DNA from 3 places in the Lactobacillus sp. B3795 genome. Region 3 is predicted to be linked to each of the others. Evidence: riboswitches for the same ligand, from Rfam matches in the RefSeq annotation. Region 3 holds a riboswitch; each other region holds the start of a gene.

Region 1 (5,823 bases), on a different contig from region 3:
TACCCCGATGTTATGAATAATAAAAATTGCATAAATAACTAAAACTATCCAAAGAAGTAGGCCAACTATATTCCAGGCCGATTCCATAAATCTTCTCCTTTATACTAGTAATCAAAGATACTTTACTATTCTACACTATTTTCAGAAAAATACAAAATTCTTATGCTAACTATTATTATTTCAATGCTGAATCGTGGTTGTTAACCAATTTAATCAACTTGGCAGTGTCGGAAAATTCGGCATAGTCGTTAACCACAACGGTGATTACTCGATCTTTGCCAGGTTGTTGAGCAGTCGCAACTAGACATAGTCCAGCGGCAACAGTATAACCGGTCTTTAATCCATCGACGTGTAAACTCTCATCATAGAAAGGTCGACCGGGTAGTAAACTATTTTCATTGAATAAAGTTTGACCGTCAACTTTTTCATACACTTGTTTGGCATCATCGATTGCCTTTGGATAAATTGATAGGACGTGGTCGGCAATGACTGCAATACTCTTGGCTGAAATCATATTGGCGTCGTCCTTGCCACCGACTTGAGCGTAACCAAATTTTGCTAGATCGCTATTTTCAAGTCCTGATGATGACACAAAGGTAGCGTCTAGATGCCATGCCTTGGCTTGTTCATTCATCATCTTGATGAACTTCACATTAGATCCTGCCACCCATTGTCCCAATGCGATTGCCGCATTGTTGGATGATTGGACTAACGCAGCCTTATAAAGGTCTCGGACTGTGTATTTATGACCGTCTTTGAACTTAAATCCACCTAGTTCAACGTCGTCACCCAGTTTCTTTAGTCCCTTGTTACTGGTGTCGACAACTTGATTCCAGCCGTTGGTCTTTTCGGCCTTTTGAATCGCTAGGTATAATGTCATCAGTTTGGCTAATGATGCCACCTTAATCTTCTTGTCCCCGTTTTGTGAATAAACCACCTTATTCTTGGTAGCATCCAATGCCACAGCAGCACTCGCGTTCTTTACTTTATCCTGTGACACCTTAATTAAGTCGGTCTTATATGCTTGTGGATCTTGTTGGTAGTCTGGTTGATAACCATGTTTTGCATTTGTTATTTTGGTGTATTCTTCGCGAATAAATGAGAATGGATTATTAAATTGTTCGTATGCCCCTAATCCAATCGCCGCGACGAATATTATTGTTAGTCTTTTTACTGATTTCTTCATTCATTTTTACTTCCATTTATCATAATTTTACTATCTAAAGTTACCACGAAATCGCCGTTACGACAAGGTATCCAGATTTTTAAAAATGTTAATGAAAATATAAGCATTGCATTTAAATTTAATAAATAGTATAGTTAATTTAAATTGATAATTAATGTTTGGGGTGCCGGAATTCGGCTGAGATTCATACCCATAGTACCTGATTCAGGATAATCCCTGCGAAGGAAAACAACCCTTTTATTTTTTAATGCTTTACAAATTATAAAAATAAATTGGACTCCAAACACGTGTTGTTTGGGGTCCTTTTTTTCTGGAGGAAACTATGAAAAACACATGGTCACTTAGAAACATCATTTTACTTACATTAATCTCAATTATCTGTGGAATTATCTTTTTCGCCACAGGTTTTCTATACAACGCAGTAAGTCTTGCACTTACTCCTTATGGTCTAGCACCTCTTGCTAACGATCTACTACTTGGTCTTTGGGTAATGGCAGCTCCACTTGCTGGTTTTATCTTCAAACGTCCTGGTGCTCCATTCTTAGCTGAGGTCATCGGTGCCATCGTTGAAATGTTCTTAGGTGGACAATGGGGTGTCGAAACTATCATTGTTGGTATCGAACAAGGTATCGCAACTGAATTAGGTTTCGCTGCTACTAAATACAAGCACTTCGACTGGTTAGGTGTATTCGCTACTACCATCTCAACTACTGTCATCACATTTATCTATGACTGGTTCAAGAGTGGTTACAACGCATATGCTATCCACATGCTTATCATCTTATTCATCGTAAGATTCATTTCAATCTTCATCTTCGGTGGTGTGTTATCAAAACTAATCGCCAACATGTTGGAAAAGAGTCACGTTATCAAATAATAGGAGTGTCAATTTTTGAATAACTTATCAATTAACAATTTGACATACCAATATACTGGTACTTCGAAGCCGACTTTTAAAGGGGTTAGCCTGGCTTTCGAATCTAATCAAATGGCATTGATATACAGTCCTTCGGGTTCTGGTAAATCAACGCTTTTGAAAACAATCGCAGGATTTTATCCACAATATAACGACGGTACAATCGACGGCGTTATCAATTTTAATCACCAAGATATCTTGGAATTTTCAGAATGGGAATTGCGCGAAACTATTTCCATGATGTTCCAAGATCCAATGCAACAATTTTGTATGGCTACCGTAGAGGATGAATTTATCTTCACCCTAGAAAATCTTCAGATTGAACCTGATAAAATGGATCAAGTCATCGAAGATGCCCTTTCTTTCACTCATACCAATGACTTAAGAAAGCGCGAATTCAAAACTCTTTCCGGTGGTGAAAAACAAAAGGTTGCGCTAAGTATCATCGTAGCAATTAACGCTCCTGTTATTCTATTGGATGAACCATTTGCCAATGTCGATATCAAGTCTCGTCTGGAACTGATTAGTCTATTGAGCCAGCTAAAGGAATCAGGCAAGATTGTCATCGGTATCGATCATGATCTTATGGGCTACAAAAATCAAATCGACCAGTTAATCGGTTTTGATGAAGACAACACAACGTTTAAACCTTTAGATGATGCGGCAGTCAAAGAATTGTTCAATCAATTCAACGATTCCACAAATCGTCCACTATCAAACGAAGTTGTTGGAGAACCCATCGTTAACTGTTTTGATTTATCAATTGCCAACTACGACATGCAATTAATCAATCATTTAGATTTAGACTTGATGAAGCAAAAGACTACTTTAATTACCGGTCCCAATGGATGTGGTAAATCAAGTCTGTTTAAAACATTTATCAAGCAACATGATTTTGATGGAGAAATTAACTTCGACCACAAATCAATTCGCCAAATTCGTTTAAACAAGTACTTACAAAGCGTTGGAATGATTTTCCAAGAATCAACCAAGCAATTCATTAAAATCACCGTCGAAGACGAACTAGAACTATCCAAGAAGAATGCATTCAACAATTGGTTGGACGAAGCCCAAATCGCTGAATACACTCAAAAGCTTGGTCTAGATGAGCTATCCGATCGTGTCATCTACTCTTTAAGTGATGGCCAAAAAAAACGACTACAAATCCTAAGCATGGTCATGATGGGACACTCACTTCTTCTTCTGGACGAACCTTTTAATGGTATCAACATTGAATATGTTGCCGTGGTTGTTGATTTATTGAATCATGCAAAAGCTAAGGGACAAACCCAACTACTGATTTCTCACCAAACTCATGGTCTAGAGAACTTAGTTGATTACCATTTAGCATTTGATGATCACAAACTAACTTATCAGGAGGCCTTTTAATGAATCCCGTATTAAAACTACTGATGATGTTAGTGATTGCATTGGAGATTTCATTTACAACATCAGTTAGACTAAACCTAGTTATTTTCATTGTTAGTCTAATCTATCTAATATTCTTCGCTTCAGTTAAGCGAATTCTATACTTATTATTAGTTACCCTAATTCCTGCGGCCGGAATCTATTTCGCCCAAAAGATGAATGGTGACTATCAATACGGTATCTTATTGGTGACTCGTCTATACGCGTTTGTCACTCTAGGTGGAACTTACACTTGTAAGACCTCCATCGAGGATTTGGCTGGTAGTCTGGAACAAAACTTTCACGTGCCCAGCAAGTTTGCCTACGGAGTCATGGGTGCCTTTAACTTGATTGAAACCATCAAACAAGAGATTGTCGACATCAAGTTAGCTGCTAAAATGAGAAACGTCCACCTATCGTATGTTTCTCCAACCCTTTACTTCAAGTCAATCCTTGCTGCCATGAACTGGTCCACCCTACTTGCTCAGGGAATGAATTCACATTTATTCGTTGAAGGCAACAGTCGAACCCATTTCAAAAAGATCACAATCAAAGCAACAGATTATCTAATCTTTGTGGTTGTGGTTGTCGCTATCCAAATTATCCTAATTTTTTAGACTTTATTTTTCTACTTATACTAAAATAAGTTATAATGTAATTGTCGGATGGATTTTGTTAGGAGGGTTCTTATGAATCGTAAATTAAATAAGATTGCTGAAGAAATTGTTACTTATCAAAAGAATAATGATATGCCAGATACATTATTGGCTTATAACCTACATTTTAGTGTAGAGGAATTGCATGACATTAAGAGCATGCGCAGATCCCCAAATCAAGATGAAGTAGATATTATCAAACAAAAATTAGGCTAAGCAAAAAAGGAACCCGAAATATCGGGTTCTTTTTTTATTACATATCGCCTTTTCTTCTTAGACGTTGTTCGTCTAGATAAGCATAGATGTATTCAAAACCAACTTCAACGATGTCATTTAACGGAATCTTTTGTCCGTAAATGAAGAAGTTAACTGTTTCATCCAATAGACTGAACTTCATTGATTCAGGGCCAATCTTTTCCGGGTAACCCAAGAAGTTACTGCCGGACTTTAATTGCAAGCGAATCAATTGATGCTTGTTCATGGATTGCGTCAAGATGGCGTTTAAATTATCTTCGGTACTGTCGAATTCACGAGAATCGTTTAATACCGGTTGTGATGCATTATGATCTGCGATGTTTTGATCCTTCATTAGTTGAACCAATTCAAGATAATCGTTGCCAACGGTGACTCTTTGAATTCCATTCATTCGAATGAAGACATATCCACCGAATTGTCCTGGCATGTCGACCACCTTCAGGATGGCACCACTGTCGTTTAACATGATGACCTCACCGACATAGAAGAAGTGGTCATTGTATCGACAACGAACTTCGACTAGGTTGTGATGATGGAATGAATCGTTCAATAAATCGATGATGTTGTTGATTGATTCGGCGGTCTTGGCAATGTTTTGTTCCTTAACCTTGCCCATTACCTTACTCATGACACTTAGTTCACGACCTTGGAATTCAATGATCATGCTTTGGTTAAAGCCCATGGTGACCAATTCGTTTTGCATGAAGTCAAACTTGTTAATGCGTAAGAACTTAAAGGAATCATTGCTGATTTTCTTAACCATCCCTGTGTAGAAACGTTCCGCTTCATTGTCGTGAATTAGGATAACCTCTTGGTTTAAGTATGCTTGAATTAGAATTTGTGGGAACAAGTTGTTGTTGGAATCAAAGTGTAATTCGCTGGGTTTGGATTCCATTAATCCCTCGTCCTTTGCGATTAACATCTTTTCTTTGATGCTGTCTAGGTCTTCACTTTGGCGTTCCACACTCTCGATGATGGAAGTCTTCATTGCGACGTATCCATCGGCCAGACCACTGGATTCGTATGTGGCAATGATAACCTCGTCATCGTTATAAGTTTCAATATAGCCGGTGTAAAAAATATCACCAGTGTTTAGGTAGATATTCACCAGTTGTTTCTTGCTCATTGCTGCATTTAAATCTGCAATGATAGAGTTCATAAACATCCCTCACTCTATGATATTGCGTTACTCATAAATCTAGCTAACTCTTCACCAGACTTGTGCGCACTTAACGCAATGATTAATTTAATACGTGCTTTTTGGCCGTTTAGACCGTGACAGAATTCTAAGCCCATTTCTTCCAGTTGAATTCCTCCACCTTCGTAGGCGTAGATGTCTTGGGCAACCCCACTTAGACATCTGGAAACTAAAATGACTGGGATGTTTCTGTCGACTAAACGTT
Region 2 (5,823 bases), 110 kb from region 3:
ATTACATACGTACAAAACTATGTATTCAAACTATTTAGAATTAAATGAACAAAAAGATCCTGAATTTAAGAACTTAAAACTAAGAGAAGCACTATCTTTAGCAATCGATAGAAAAGACTATGTAACAGATGTATTAGGGGATGGCTCAAACCCAACCAAGGGATTTGTTGCTGATGGTCTAGCTAACTACAAGGGCAAGGATTATGCGGCGGCAGCATATGTAAAAGGAACTGCTGATTACAACTTAGACAAAGCTAAGAAGCTATGGAAGGAAGGACTAAAAGAAGTCGGTAAGAAGTCTTTGAACCTAACCTTAACCTACGACGATACCGATGTTGCTAAGGCAACAACTGAATACTTACAAGCCGAATTCCAAAAATTACCTGGATTGAAAGTAAGCAACGTTAACCTTCCTCGCCAACAAAGAATCTCAAGATTATTTAGCAGCAACTTTGATCTAGTAGTAACTGGATGGGACCCAGGTTATGCTGATCCAATCTCAGCCTTGAGCATCAGAACATCAAATAGTTCAATCAACTTTAGTAAGTGGCAAAATGCTGAATTTGATAACTACATCAACAAGTCAAACACTGTAGACGCTAATAACCCAGCTAAGAGATGGGATGATTTAGTTAAAGCAGGTAAGCTAGTAAATAAAGAAGTAGGTGCGGTACCTTTCTACCAAACATCTAACCCAGTTGCATTAAAGACTAACGTTAAGGGTGTTACATTTAACCCAGTTGGTAGTTGGGACTTCTCACATGGTTATGTAGAATAACCAAATAAAAAAAGACCTAGAAATCTAGGTCTTTTTTTGTTGCATTAAAACTTCAATGTGATTGCAGCGTAGTCCAAGTTCATTGGCATTTGGCTCTTTGGAATTAGTAGAACGTTTCCTGCGAAACCAATGGTAGTGATTGCTAAATCATTTAAAGTCTTGTTGTAGCTTTCTTCGCTAATGTATAAAGTATCAATCTTACCGGATAGTGCGTTTGAAATAATATCGCGTAAATCGGTTGCGACTAAACGGTGATCACTAGCTTTTTCGTATTTAATTTTGTTGTCGTTTGCTAACTTGTCAAAGAATTGTTGGTTCAATTCATTAATCATTTCAGAAATCTTGTCGGGACCAAGATCGTCCACATCAACCTTGCTTACGATGTCTTTCGCAAATGTCTTTTGGTCAGCTAATTCGTTGAATAACTTACGGTTTTCTTCGCTGGCAACCACCACAGTTTGTAGGTAGTCATCGTCATCAAATAAATCGCTTAGGTATTCTTTAACCAACATGAAGTATTTGTTTTTATCGTTGTTTACAAGGACCGGAATTGGCTTGTTCACAAGGTTTAAGATACTAAAGTGACCGTTATCAACTCTTAGTAGCTTAAAGTCGTTATCGCGTAGGATTAAAACGCGGTAGTGAAGTTGGCTTTCGATTTCCTTGATTAGTTGCGCCACGTTCATGGTGTCATCGATTGAGATTTGGGTCTTAACAGGTTGGGTTAAGTCAAATGAATGGATGGCTTTAAAACTAACGTATAGTGCAACACCAGAACCGTTTCCGATATGTTTTGCGCGATCAAAGTTGAATCTTCTTAATTTTCTTTCGTATCTTGGCCAGATATTTTCGTCGTGTTTTTGAATGAATTCTTCTTTAACAGTTTCGATTAAATTTAAATAATCATTTTTGTTACTAATTTCGTTAAATGAAACAATTAGTGAGATGAATGGCCCTACTTCATAATCCAAAGTTAGGGTATTTCTAAGCTCGATTGTCGACGTCATAGTCTAACCTCCTTAGATTTATATGCTTATAGTATATCATGATGAGCTAAAAGCGAAATATATTGTGCTATAATTATGCTATATTAAGCTTAAAGGAGGGATAATTATGCTTTTAAACATCCTATATTCCATTGTTCTAATTAATGAAATTTTGGCATTGATTACAGTCTTTAGAGAAGAACGTGATATTGCCGCAACATGGGCATGGTTATTAGTGCTTTCATTCCTACCTGTGCTGGGATTTTTGATTTATGCATTCGTTGGAAGAAAACTACCTAAAAAACGTTTATTCCGTTTCCAATACAAAGACAATAAATTGATGTATGACATCCTAAAAGAACAAGGCAAGATACATAACAATCCGGAAAAAATCAGAGCTGATGAGGTCTCATACTCATACAGAACACTTGTTAAGCTGTTCAAAACCTCAGACGTTACTGACTTATCTAGAAGAAACCATGTTAAGGTCTTCACCGAAGGTAATCACTTATTTGATTGCATTATTTCCGACATTAAAAACGCTAAAAGTTCAATTAACATTGAATTTTATACCTTCTATGATGACAGAATCGGTCATCGCGTCTTAAAAGAGTTAATCAAAAAAGCTAAGGAAGGCGTTAAAGTCCACGTTATCTACGATAGTTGGGGTTCAATGGGAAACAAGCACCATTTCTTCGACCCATTGCGTGAAGCCGGTGGATTTGTAGAACCATTCCTACACACCCACTCAGCCGTAATGGACTTCCGTTTGAACTTTAGAGATCACAGAAAGATTGTGGTTATCGACGGTAAGTACGGATACATCGGTGGTTTTAACATCGGTGACCAATACCTAGGTCGTAAGAAGAAGTTTGGTAACTGGCGTGATACTCACTTGAGAATTGCTGGTTCAGCCGTTCATCATCTACAAGCCCAATTCATCTTGGACTGGAATGTTACAGACATGGACCACAAGATTGATGTTGAAGAAACTAAGGGCTTCTACTTCCCTAAGGTATACCAAGAAGGTTCTACCAATATCCAAGTGGTATCCAGTGGGCCTAACTCTGATTTACAACAAATCAAATTGGGGTACATCAAGATGATTCAAAACGCCAAGAACTACTGTTGGATTCAATCACCATACTTGATTCCAGACGATAGTGCCTTAGACGCCATCAGAACTGCTGCTATGTCAGGTGTTGATATTAGAATCATGGTGCCATGCATGCCCGATCATCCATTCGTATATCGTGCAACTCAATACTATGCAAAACAATTATCAAAATATGGTGTCAAAATTTACTTCTACGAAAATGGATTTATTCACGCCAAGACCGTCTTAGTCGATGGTAAAATCGCGTCAGTTGGTTCCGCCAACATGGACTTTAGAAGTTTCAAATTAAACTTCGAAATTAACGCGTTTATCTACGACGAAGGATTGGCTGAACAATTACATTCAATCTACGTTAACGACATCAGAAGCAGTAAATTAATGACTTATGCGGACTTTGAAAAACAATCACGTTGGTTGAAATTCAAACAAGTATTTAGTCGTTTATTCTCACCAATTCTATAAAATAATCGAAAAGATTCCAGATTACTGGAATCTTTTTTTAGTTTGCTTTCAAAATCTTTTTAAATTATACTTGTTATCAAGTTAATAAATTAACGTCACTAGGGGAGCTATGTAGCTGAGAATTAATTTGACCCTTTGAACTTGAATCTGGTTAGTACCAGCGAAAGGAAGTTGACTTGAAAATCGGTACATACATAACAAATGGACCAATTACAAGGGATTCTTCTATCGAAGAATCCCTTTTTTCTTGCGGTGACGAATAAGGAGATATTGTTCATGGAACAAGATATTGCAGCATTAGTTAATGAGATTGACAATCATCAAGAGGAGTTACTGGAAATTTTAAGTAAACTAGTTGCGTTTCCAACACCAGCACCACCTGGAAGAAATTCAGATGATGCGCAATCATACATAGTCGATTTTTTGAAATCAAATGGTTTTGACATCGATCAATGGGATTTATACAAACACGATTCTATTGTTGTCGGTACCAAGAATAGTGTTGAAAGTAGCCAATACCATAGTCTAATTTTAAACGGTCATATGGACGTCGCCTCCATCCAAGAAGACGAAAAGTGGCAAACTAATCCGTTTGAAATGGTAGTCAAACAAGGCAAGGCATTCGGTCGTGGTGTTGCGGATATGAAGGGTGCTATCGCTGCCATGTTAATGGCGATTAAGGTGTTAAACGACGCCAATGTTTCCTTACCGGGTGAATTGAAGTTTGAATCAGTCATCGGTGAAGAAAGTGGTGAGGCTGGAACTTGGGATGCGATTAAGCATGGCCACAAGGCCGATTTTGCGATTGTCGGGGACATCAGTGATTTCCATATTCAAGGTCAAGGCGGGGTCATCACAGGTTGGATTACGGTCAAAAGTGACCAAACTTTCCACGATGCTACCAGACGCCAAATGATGAATGCCGGCGGCCACTTGAAGGGTGCCAGTGCCATCGAAAAGATGACTAAAATTATTACCGGATTAAATGAATTGGAACGCGATTGGGCAGTTAACAAGAGCTACCCTGGCGTTGCGCCTGGGTCAGATACCATCAATCCGGCCGTCATCGAGGGTGGTAGAAACGCCGCCTTTATCGCCGATGAATGTCGTTTATGGGTGACCGTTCACTTCTATCCAAACGAAGATTACCAAGAAGTAATCAAAGAGGTGGAGGACCATCTACACCGCGTCGCACAGGCTGATGTCTGGTTAAAAGACCACATGCCAATCTATAAGTGGGGCGGAAAATCAATGGTCGAAGATCGTGGCGAAATTTTCCCCGCACTTGATTTAGATACGAAATCAAAACCGGTTTCCATTCTAAAAAATGCGCACCAAGTTGTTGTGAATGAAGCACCAATTGTCGATGTTTCACCAAGTGTTACCGATGGGGGATGGTTCGGCCACGCCAATATTCCAGCTGCCATTTACGGCCCCGGAACTATCGACGAAGCCCACTCCGTCGATGAATCCGTTGAGATTTCCGACCTCGTTAAATACACCAAGGTGTTAGTTCAATTCATGTATGAATGGCTAAACACCAAAAAGGAGGTGTAGTGATGAAGTTCAGTCAACGTTTAGTAACCGAACTTAAACCAATCTGGGAGGCGAACCATCACCATCCATTCGTTCAAGAATTGGCTGATGGCACTCTTGATATTGAAAAATTTAAGTTCTACATGGTTCAAGATTACGTTTACCTAATCGACTACGCCAAACTATTTGCGCTGGGTGCGATTAAAGCGACCGACCTAGCCGTTGAGGGCAAGTTTGCCGAGTTATTGAGTGAAACATTGAATACCGAAATGGGTTTGCATCGTAGTTACGCCAAGGAATTTGGCATTGAAGAAGCCGAACTAGAAAACGCTAATCCCACTCCGGTGACTCTAAGCTACACCAATTATATGCTTTCCGTTGGCCAAAGTGGCGGGGTGGATAAGGTCCTAGTGGCCTTGCTGCCATGCATGTGGAGCTACAATCAAATCGGTCATTTATTAAAAGATACCCCGGGAGCCAAACATCCGCTCTACGCCAATTGGGTAGCGATTTACAGCGATGATGAGTACACCGACTTAACCAACTGGACAATCGATTTATTGGATCAAATTACTGCTGGAAAATCTGAAGAAGAGCTCAAGGAATTAACCGAAATTTTCAAAAATACCACCAGGTATGAATATCTATTTTGGGACATGGCTTATAACCATCAAGATTGGCCCAAAATCAAATAAAAAAATCCCACATTTTGTGGGATTTTTTGTTTACATCCAGTTCCATGGATCGTCACGCCACTTACGGAGCACGACTAATTCATCGTCTGAAATACTGTTTTCTTCTTTGGCTTGTTCGATGATTGTGGAGTAGTTGGTTAGTGTATCAAATTCAATACCCGCTTCCTTGAAGTTCTTAGTGCTGTCAGGAAGTTCGTATGAGAAGATGGCCACGACACCAATCACGTTGTATCCTTCATTCTTAAGTGC
Region 3 (5,823 bases):
AGACGTTCATTATGAACGTCTTTTTGTTTGTTTTAATTAGTGAATAACAACCTTAGTGCCAGTTGGTACTGAGCTGTTAATCCATTTAGCATCTGGGATTGATAAACGAACGCAACCATGTGAGTTGGCAACCTTACCTAATTCATGGGCATCCTTCATTAGGTACTTACCATCCTTATTTACGGGAACGGAATGGAATAGGTAGATTCCGTGATCCTTGAATGAAGTCCAGTAGTTAGCACCTTCCTTTGATGAAGCGTTGTAGAAGTGACTTCCACGTTCTTTTTGAATGTGGAATGTACCACGTGGGGTACCGTCGTCATTTCCAGTTGAGCATAGCATGGTGTATAAGACCTTGCCCGCCTTGTTTTTAACGTAGACACGTTGTTTCTTAATTGAAACATCTAGCCAGTTCTTATTTGATAGTTTCATATTTGGGTAAGCCTTCTTTTCAGATGAGTGCTTCCAAGCATTCTTTGAAGGTCTTACTGAAGCTTGTGCCGATACATTGGTAGTAGTGTTCTTGTTCGCAGTCGATTTTGAGGTAGATTGGCCGCAAGCTGTTAATCCTAATGCCACAATGACGGCAGTAATAATCATTGCAAATGCACGTTTAAATTTAGTCATTAAATATCTCCCCTTGTCTTTGACTTAATTAAAACACAAAGTGAAAATCAATTCCATTATTAAAAACATTTGGTATAGTTATATTTATAAAAAGATTCGTACAAAATAAGGAGATATCGTTATGCGAAAACTAAAAGCATTTTCACTACTATTAATCGTTCTGACTGTCATGTTGTTTGCCGGAAGCATCAGTGAAACCCACCTCACCGCTAATGCCCAAACTACCAAGCAAACTCATCACAAGAAAAAGCCTGCCAAAAAAGCGAAAAAGGCCAAGAAAACTTCTAAGGCTAAACACAAAAAGACCACTAAGAAGAAAAAGGCCGTAAAGAAACACGCCAAGAAGACTACCAAAGCCAAGAAGAAGCAACCAAAGAAGAGCAAAAAGGCTACCAAAGTTAGAAAAAAGGTAGATTCTAAGAAGAAAGTCATGCCAAAGGCGCCTAAAAAAGTAGTCAAGAAAGACACCGCAGCCAAAAAGGTGATTGTTAGCACCACTGCACCAATCGCTACCGACACCAATAAAACTACTGATTCAAATTACTATCAATCAGTAGATGGTTTTAACTATCCTTCAGATGATCATGCCACTCCTAATGCATCAGACACACTAAACATCCCTGCCGGATACCTATTTAGTTTCGATACTAACACCAAGAAGATGGTCCAAGGCACAGCTTCAGATGGCTCAATTGAGCAAAGTCGTCAAATTAACACATTCCACCCAAGCACCGAAGACATTAACACCACGGTCAACATCAATAACATTAGTACTGACCAACAACGTCAACTATCACAATACGCTGCTAACCTTGTTAATGATTTAAGACACAAGCTAGCTAACAACTACCCATACACCCAAGATCTAACAGTTACCGATCGTGCATTAAAGGCATCTACCGATGTTGCCATCGGCTACAACAACGATAACTGGGACTTCACTAAAAAGGGTGGTCACGATGTTTCAGTCCTAAACGACGTCTTCGCCGCTAACAACTTCACTGCCTACGGTGAAAACATCGCCGGTTCCCTACTAACTAGCTCATACATTAACGGACCCGTTACTATGGCTAACGTTAAGGAAAGCATCTACGGTGCCATCTGTGCCATGATGTTTGATGATGCATCTTCTGATTGGGGCCACGCTGCCAACTTCCTAGGAATTGGTTTCGATAGTTCTGCTAAACAAGAATTCGGAGTCTCAATCGATAAGATGGGCCAAATTCACTTCGAAATTTACCAATAAAAAATAAAAAGGCGCTATGACGGCGTCTTTTTTATTTGGCAAAATTATCATGTTTACAAATAGTTCAAAACAGATATACTTATACATGAATTAAATATAAAAATGCTGTCCACTGGGGTGCCGTTTTTCGGCTGAGATTACACCCATTGAACCTGATCTAGTTAACACTAGCGAAGGAAGTCAGGCGCACTCCAAGTAAAGAATTAGACTTAGTCTATCCAAGTGTACCCTTCCACCTTCGTGTGGGAGGGTATTTTTTATTTACGGCAGCAAACTGGAGGTATTGTTTCATGTTTTCACATCAACTAGTCAAGGAAGCTAACCCGATTTTGGAAGCAATCTTTGACCACCCGTTTGTTAAAGGTATCGGTGACGGTCACGTCGACGATGCAGCACTAAAATTTTATGTTCAACAAGATTTTCAATACTTATCTGAGTTCATCAAAATTTACGCTAGTATCATCCCCATCCTAAAGGACAGAGAGGACATGCGATTCTTCGCTGAAAATATCGATTTTATTCTAAACAGTGAAATCCACCCTCACCACGTCTTTTGCGATATTGCTAACGTTACATACGAAAGTTTTCAACACGCTACCCCAAGCCCTAAGGCTTACCTATACCAATCACATATGTATCGTGCCGTTAGAACTGGTAGTCTAGCCAACATCATCTGTGCCTTACTACCATGTCCATGGACATACAATGAAATTGCCAAGCAGCTAACTGCCACGGGTAAAAACACCGCTGACAATCCATTCAAGAGTTGGATCGATTTCTACCTAACCGATGATGAAGACGCAGACGGTGGATTAACTCAAAAACTCTTCAAGATGCTAAACGAACTATCAAAGGACATGTCTCAAGAAGAAATCAACGAGGCCAAGGGATTCTTCCTAAAGAGTACCGAATTAGAATGGGAATTCTGGGAACAAGCCTTCTACCAACAAGACTGGCGCTTTGCCGACATTATTCATGGAGGTAGTCATCATGAATAGTAAAAAAGTCCCTGAAACATTAACGATTGCCGGTTCAGATTCCGGTGGTGGTGCCGGTATGCAAGCCGACATCAAGACGATGCAAGAACACCACGTCTTTGCTACCAACGTCGTAGTTGGTTTGACCGCCCAAAACACATTGGGTGTGCAGTCCGTCCTACCTACACCCGTGGAAATGATCAACGCCCAGTTTGATTCACTATACGATGATTTCGACATCAAGGCTGCCAAAACCGGTGCTTTATTTGACCAAGAACGCGTCGAAGCGGTCGTCGCAAACATCAAAAAACACAACATTCACCCCATTGTCGTCGACCCAGTCATGGTTGCCAAGGGTGGTGCTAGGTTACTGGATGATTCCGGTATCGAAGCCATCATCAACAAACTAATGCCAATCGCCGACATCGTGACCCCCAACCTCCCAGAAGCTGAGGTTATATATGGTCAAAAGATTGAAACCAACGATGATGTAATTGCAGCTGCTGCACACATTCAACAACTAGGTGCCAAGAACGTCATCATCAAGGGTGGTCACCAACAAGGTGATACCTTAACCGATTACGTCCTACTAGAAAGCGGAATTAGTTTTACCATCGAAAGTAAAAAGTATGACACCGTCAGAAAACACGGCACTGGTGACACCCTATCATCCGCAATTGTCGCTAACCTAGCTAAGGGCGCATCCATCAAGGAAGCCATCATTGAAGGAAAACATTACATTGATACCATCCTACAATCAGAAATCATTGTCGGACATGGTCATGGACCACTAAATCACTGGGGGGCTGAAGATGAAATTCGCTAAAGAACAACTAGCCGTCTACTTCATTGCGGGTAGTCAAAACGTTGGCGGCGACGTCGATAAACTAATCCAAATCGTAGAGGATGCATGTAAGAACGGCATCACTATGTTTCAATACCGTGAAAAGGACCGTTCTATACTAACCGATGCGGAAAAACTACAGGTGGCGATTCAACTAAAGGAAATCACCGCCAAGTACAACGTGCCTTACATCATCGACGACGATATCGATTTAATGAAGGAAATTAATGCCGATGGAATCCACGTCGGCCAAGACGACACCAAGATTGAACGCGTGATTGCGGAATGTCCCAACAAAATTATTGGACTATCTACCCACACCTTAGATGAGGTTAGAACTGCCAACAATGTGGATTCACTGGACTACATTGGAATTGGTCCTATCTTCGCAACCCAATCCAAGCTAAAGGTCAAACCAGCGATCGGTATTGATGAGCTAAACCGTTTATACCGAGAATCAACTCATCCAGCCGTTGCCATCGGTGGTATCAAGGAAGATAACGCCAAGGCAGTGCTAACTACCAACGTCGACGGTGTCTCAGTTATCTCAGACATCATCGATAGTTCTGATATCAAACAAACCATCAACCGTCTAAAGGGGAATGCATAATGACTACAATCAAACAAATCAGAGAAAACTCACCAATCATTTTAAGTATCTCAAACATGGTAACACCACAACACGTGGCCGACGCCATCAACTTCATCGGAGCATCACCTATCATGTTCGATGACATTAAGGAAGCGAGCGATTTAGTCAACATTTCAAACGCCCTAGTCATCAACATGGGTTCATCAAACGATGCCGACGTTGAAAAATCAATTGCGGCCGGAAAATTTGCCAACCAAAAAGGCATCCCTGTCGTCATTGATCCCGTGGCAATTGGTGCATCCAAGTTACGTCAAGACAACTTCGCTAAAGTAGCTCAGGAAGTTAAATTCGACGGTGTTCGTGGTAACGCTGGTGAATTAGCATTCCTAGCTGACATCGAATGGAATGCTCAAGGAATCGACGCCGGAAACGGTGACGGTGACCTACATGAAATCGCAGAAACTGTCGCTAAAAAGTTTGACTGTATCGTTTTACTATCAGGTGTCACTGACGTCATCTCAGATGGTAGTAAGACCGTCGAAGTCAAAAACGGTCATCACTACTTTGCCGTTAACGTCGGTTGTGGCGATATGTTAGACGGTATCCTAGGTGCCTGTTTAGCTGTCGATAACAGTTTGGATTCAGCTGTGCTTGCTTCTAGCATTTTAAGCATTGCCGGAGAAATCGCCGGTGGAATTACCGACAACCTACCATATTCATTCCTATCAACAGTATTTAATACCTTGTACCAACTAACCGACGAAGAAATCACTGAATTTCAAAAACTAGGATAATAAAAAAAGGACTGACAAGCGTCAGTCCTTTTTATTTTTATAGTGCTTTTTCGATGTTAGCTAGTGTTAGTTCATCAGTTGAAGCAAACACGATGTCAGCATCCTTTAGGATATCGGCACTACCGATTCCGATGGAAGTCTCTCCGGCGCCATTAATGGCTGCAATACCGACTTCCGCATCTTCAATTCCGATGCATTGATTTGGATATAGGTCCAAGATTTCAGCACCCTTAGTGTAGATTTCTGGATCTGGTTTACCCTTACTCAATAAAGCTGGGTTAACCACTTTTTCGAAGTATTCACTTAATTGAAGTTTTTCCAAAACGGTTGGTGCATTCTTGGAGGCAGATGCCAAGGCAATTAGGTATCCATTGTCACGTAAGCTGTCCAAGAATTCCTTGATACCAGGAAGAATATCTGCTGGTGACATTTGATCAACTAGGTTTAGGTAGTTATCGTTTTTTTCCTGTGCTAGTGCCAACTTATCGTCTTCGGTATATTGGTCCTGTAAATTACCGCGGTCCAAAATCAGATTCAAAGAATCCATGCGGTCAACGCCCTTTAGGTCTTCGGCTAATTTATCATTCCATGGAGTGCCGACTTTATCGGCGATTTGTTTCCATGCCTTACTGTGTAAAACAGAGGTGTTGGAGATGACACCGTCCAGGTCAAATATGAAACCCTTAATCTTGTCTAATCCCATGTCTATTCCCCCTTTGATAGAACTTCTAGTGTTGCTTTTT

The links. Region 3 has a riboswitch for thiamine pyrophosphate ahead of tenA (thiaminase II). Riboswitches for the same ligand answer to the same signal wherever they lie in the genome.
Region 1: another riboswitch for thiamine pyrophosphate. It lies ahead of J3U50_RS01000 (ECF transporter S component); the one in region 3 lies ahead of tenA (thiaminase II).
Region 2: another riboswitch for thiamine pyrophosphate. It lies ahead of J3U50_RS05880 (acetylornithine deacetylase); the one in region 3 lies ahead of tenA (thiaminase II).

Annotation. Positions count from the first base shown of each region.
Region 1 is NZ_JAFNPE010000001.1:205,733-211,555, reverse strand. It holds gene J3U50_RS01010 (LVIS_2131 family protein) at 1-87, opposite strand, end outside; gene J3U50_RS01005 (D-alanyl-D-alanine carboxypeptidase family protein) at 176-1,186, opposite strand; TPP riboswitch at 1,336-1,430, shown strand; gene J3U50_RS01000 (ECF transporter S component) at 1,509-2,063, shown strand; gene J3U50_RS00995 (ATP-binding cassette domain-containing protein) at 2,079-3,491, shown strand; gene J3U50_RS00990 (energy-coupling factor transporter transmembrane protein EcfT) at 3,491-4,126, shown strand; gene J3U50_RS00985 (LBP_cg2779 family protein) at 4,199-4,381, shown strand; gene J3U50_RS00980 (hypothetical protein) at 4,419-5,579, opposite strand; gene J3U50_RS00975 (asparaginase) at 5,594-5,823, opposite strand, start outside.
Region 2 is NZ_JAFNPE010000014.1:113,567-119,389, forward strand. It holds gene J3U50_RS05865 (peptide ABC transporter substrate-binding protein) at 1-778, shown strand, start outside; gene J3U50_RS05870 (hypothetical protein) at 823-1,785, opposite strand; gene cls (cardiolipin synthase) at 1,892-3,343, shown strand; TPP riboswitch at 3,434-3,529, shown strand; gene J3U50_RS05880 (acetylornithine deacetylase) at 3,620-4,900, shown strand; gene tenA (thiaminase II) at 4,903-5,574, shown strand; gene pyrE (orotate phosphoribosyltransferase) at 5,605-5,823, opposite strand, start outside.
Region 3 is NZ_JAFNPE010000014.1:2,590-8,412, forward strand. It holds gene J3U50_RS05380 (L,D-transpeptidase) at 37-627, opposite strand; gene J3U50_RS05385 (SEC10/PgrA surface exclusion domain-containing protein) at 749-1,873, shown strand; TPP riboswitch at 1,977-2,069, shown strand; gene tenA (thiaminase II) at 2,164-2,871, shown strand; gene thiD (bifunctional hydroxymethylpyrimidine kinase/phosphomethylpyrimidine kinase) at 2,864-3,676, shown strand; gene thiE (thiamine phosphate synthase) at 3,663-4,304, shown strand; gene thiM (hydroxyethylthiazole kinase) at 4,304-5,080, shown strand; gene pgmB (beta-phosphoglucomutase) at 5,118-5,783, opposite strand; gene J3U50_RS05415 (glycoside hydrolase family 65 protein) at 5,786-5,823, opposite strand, start outside.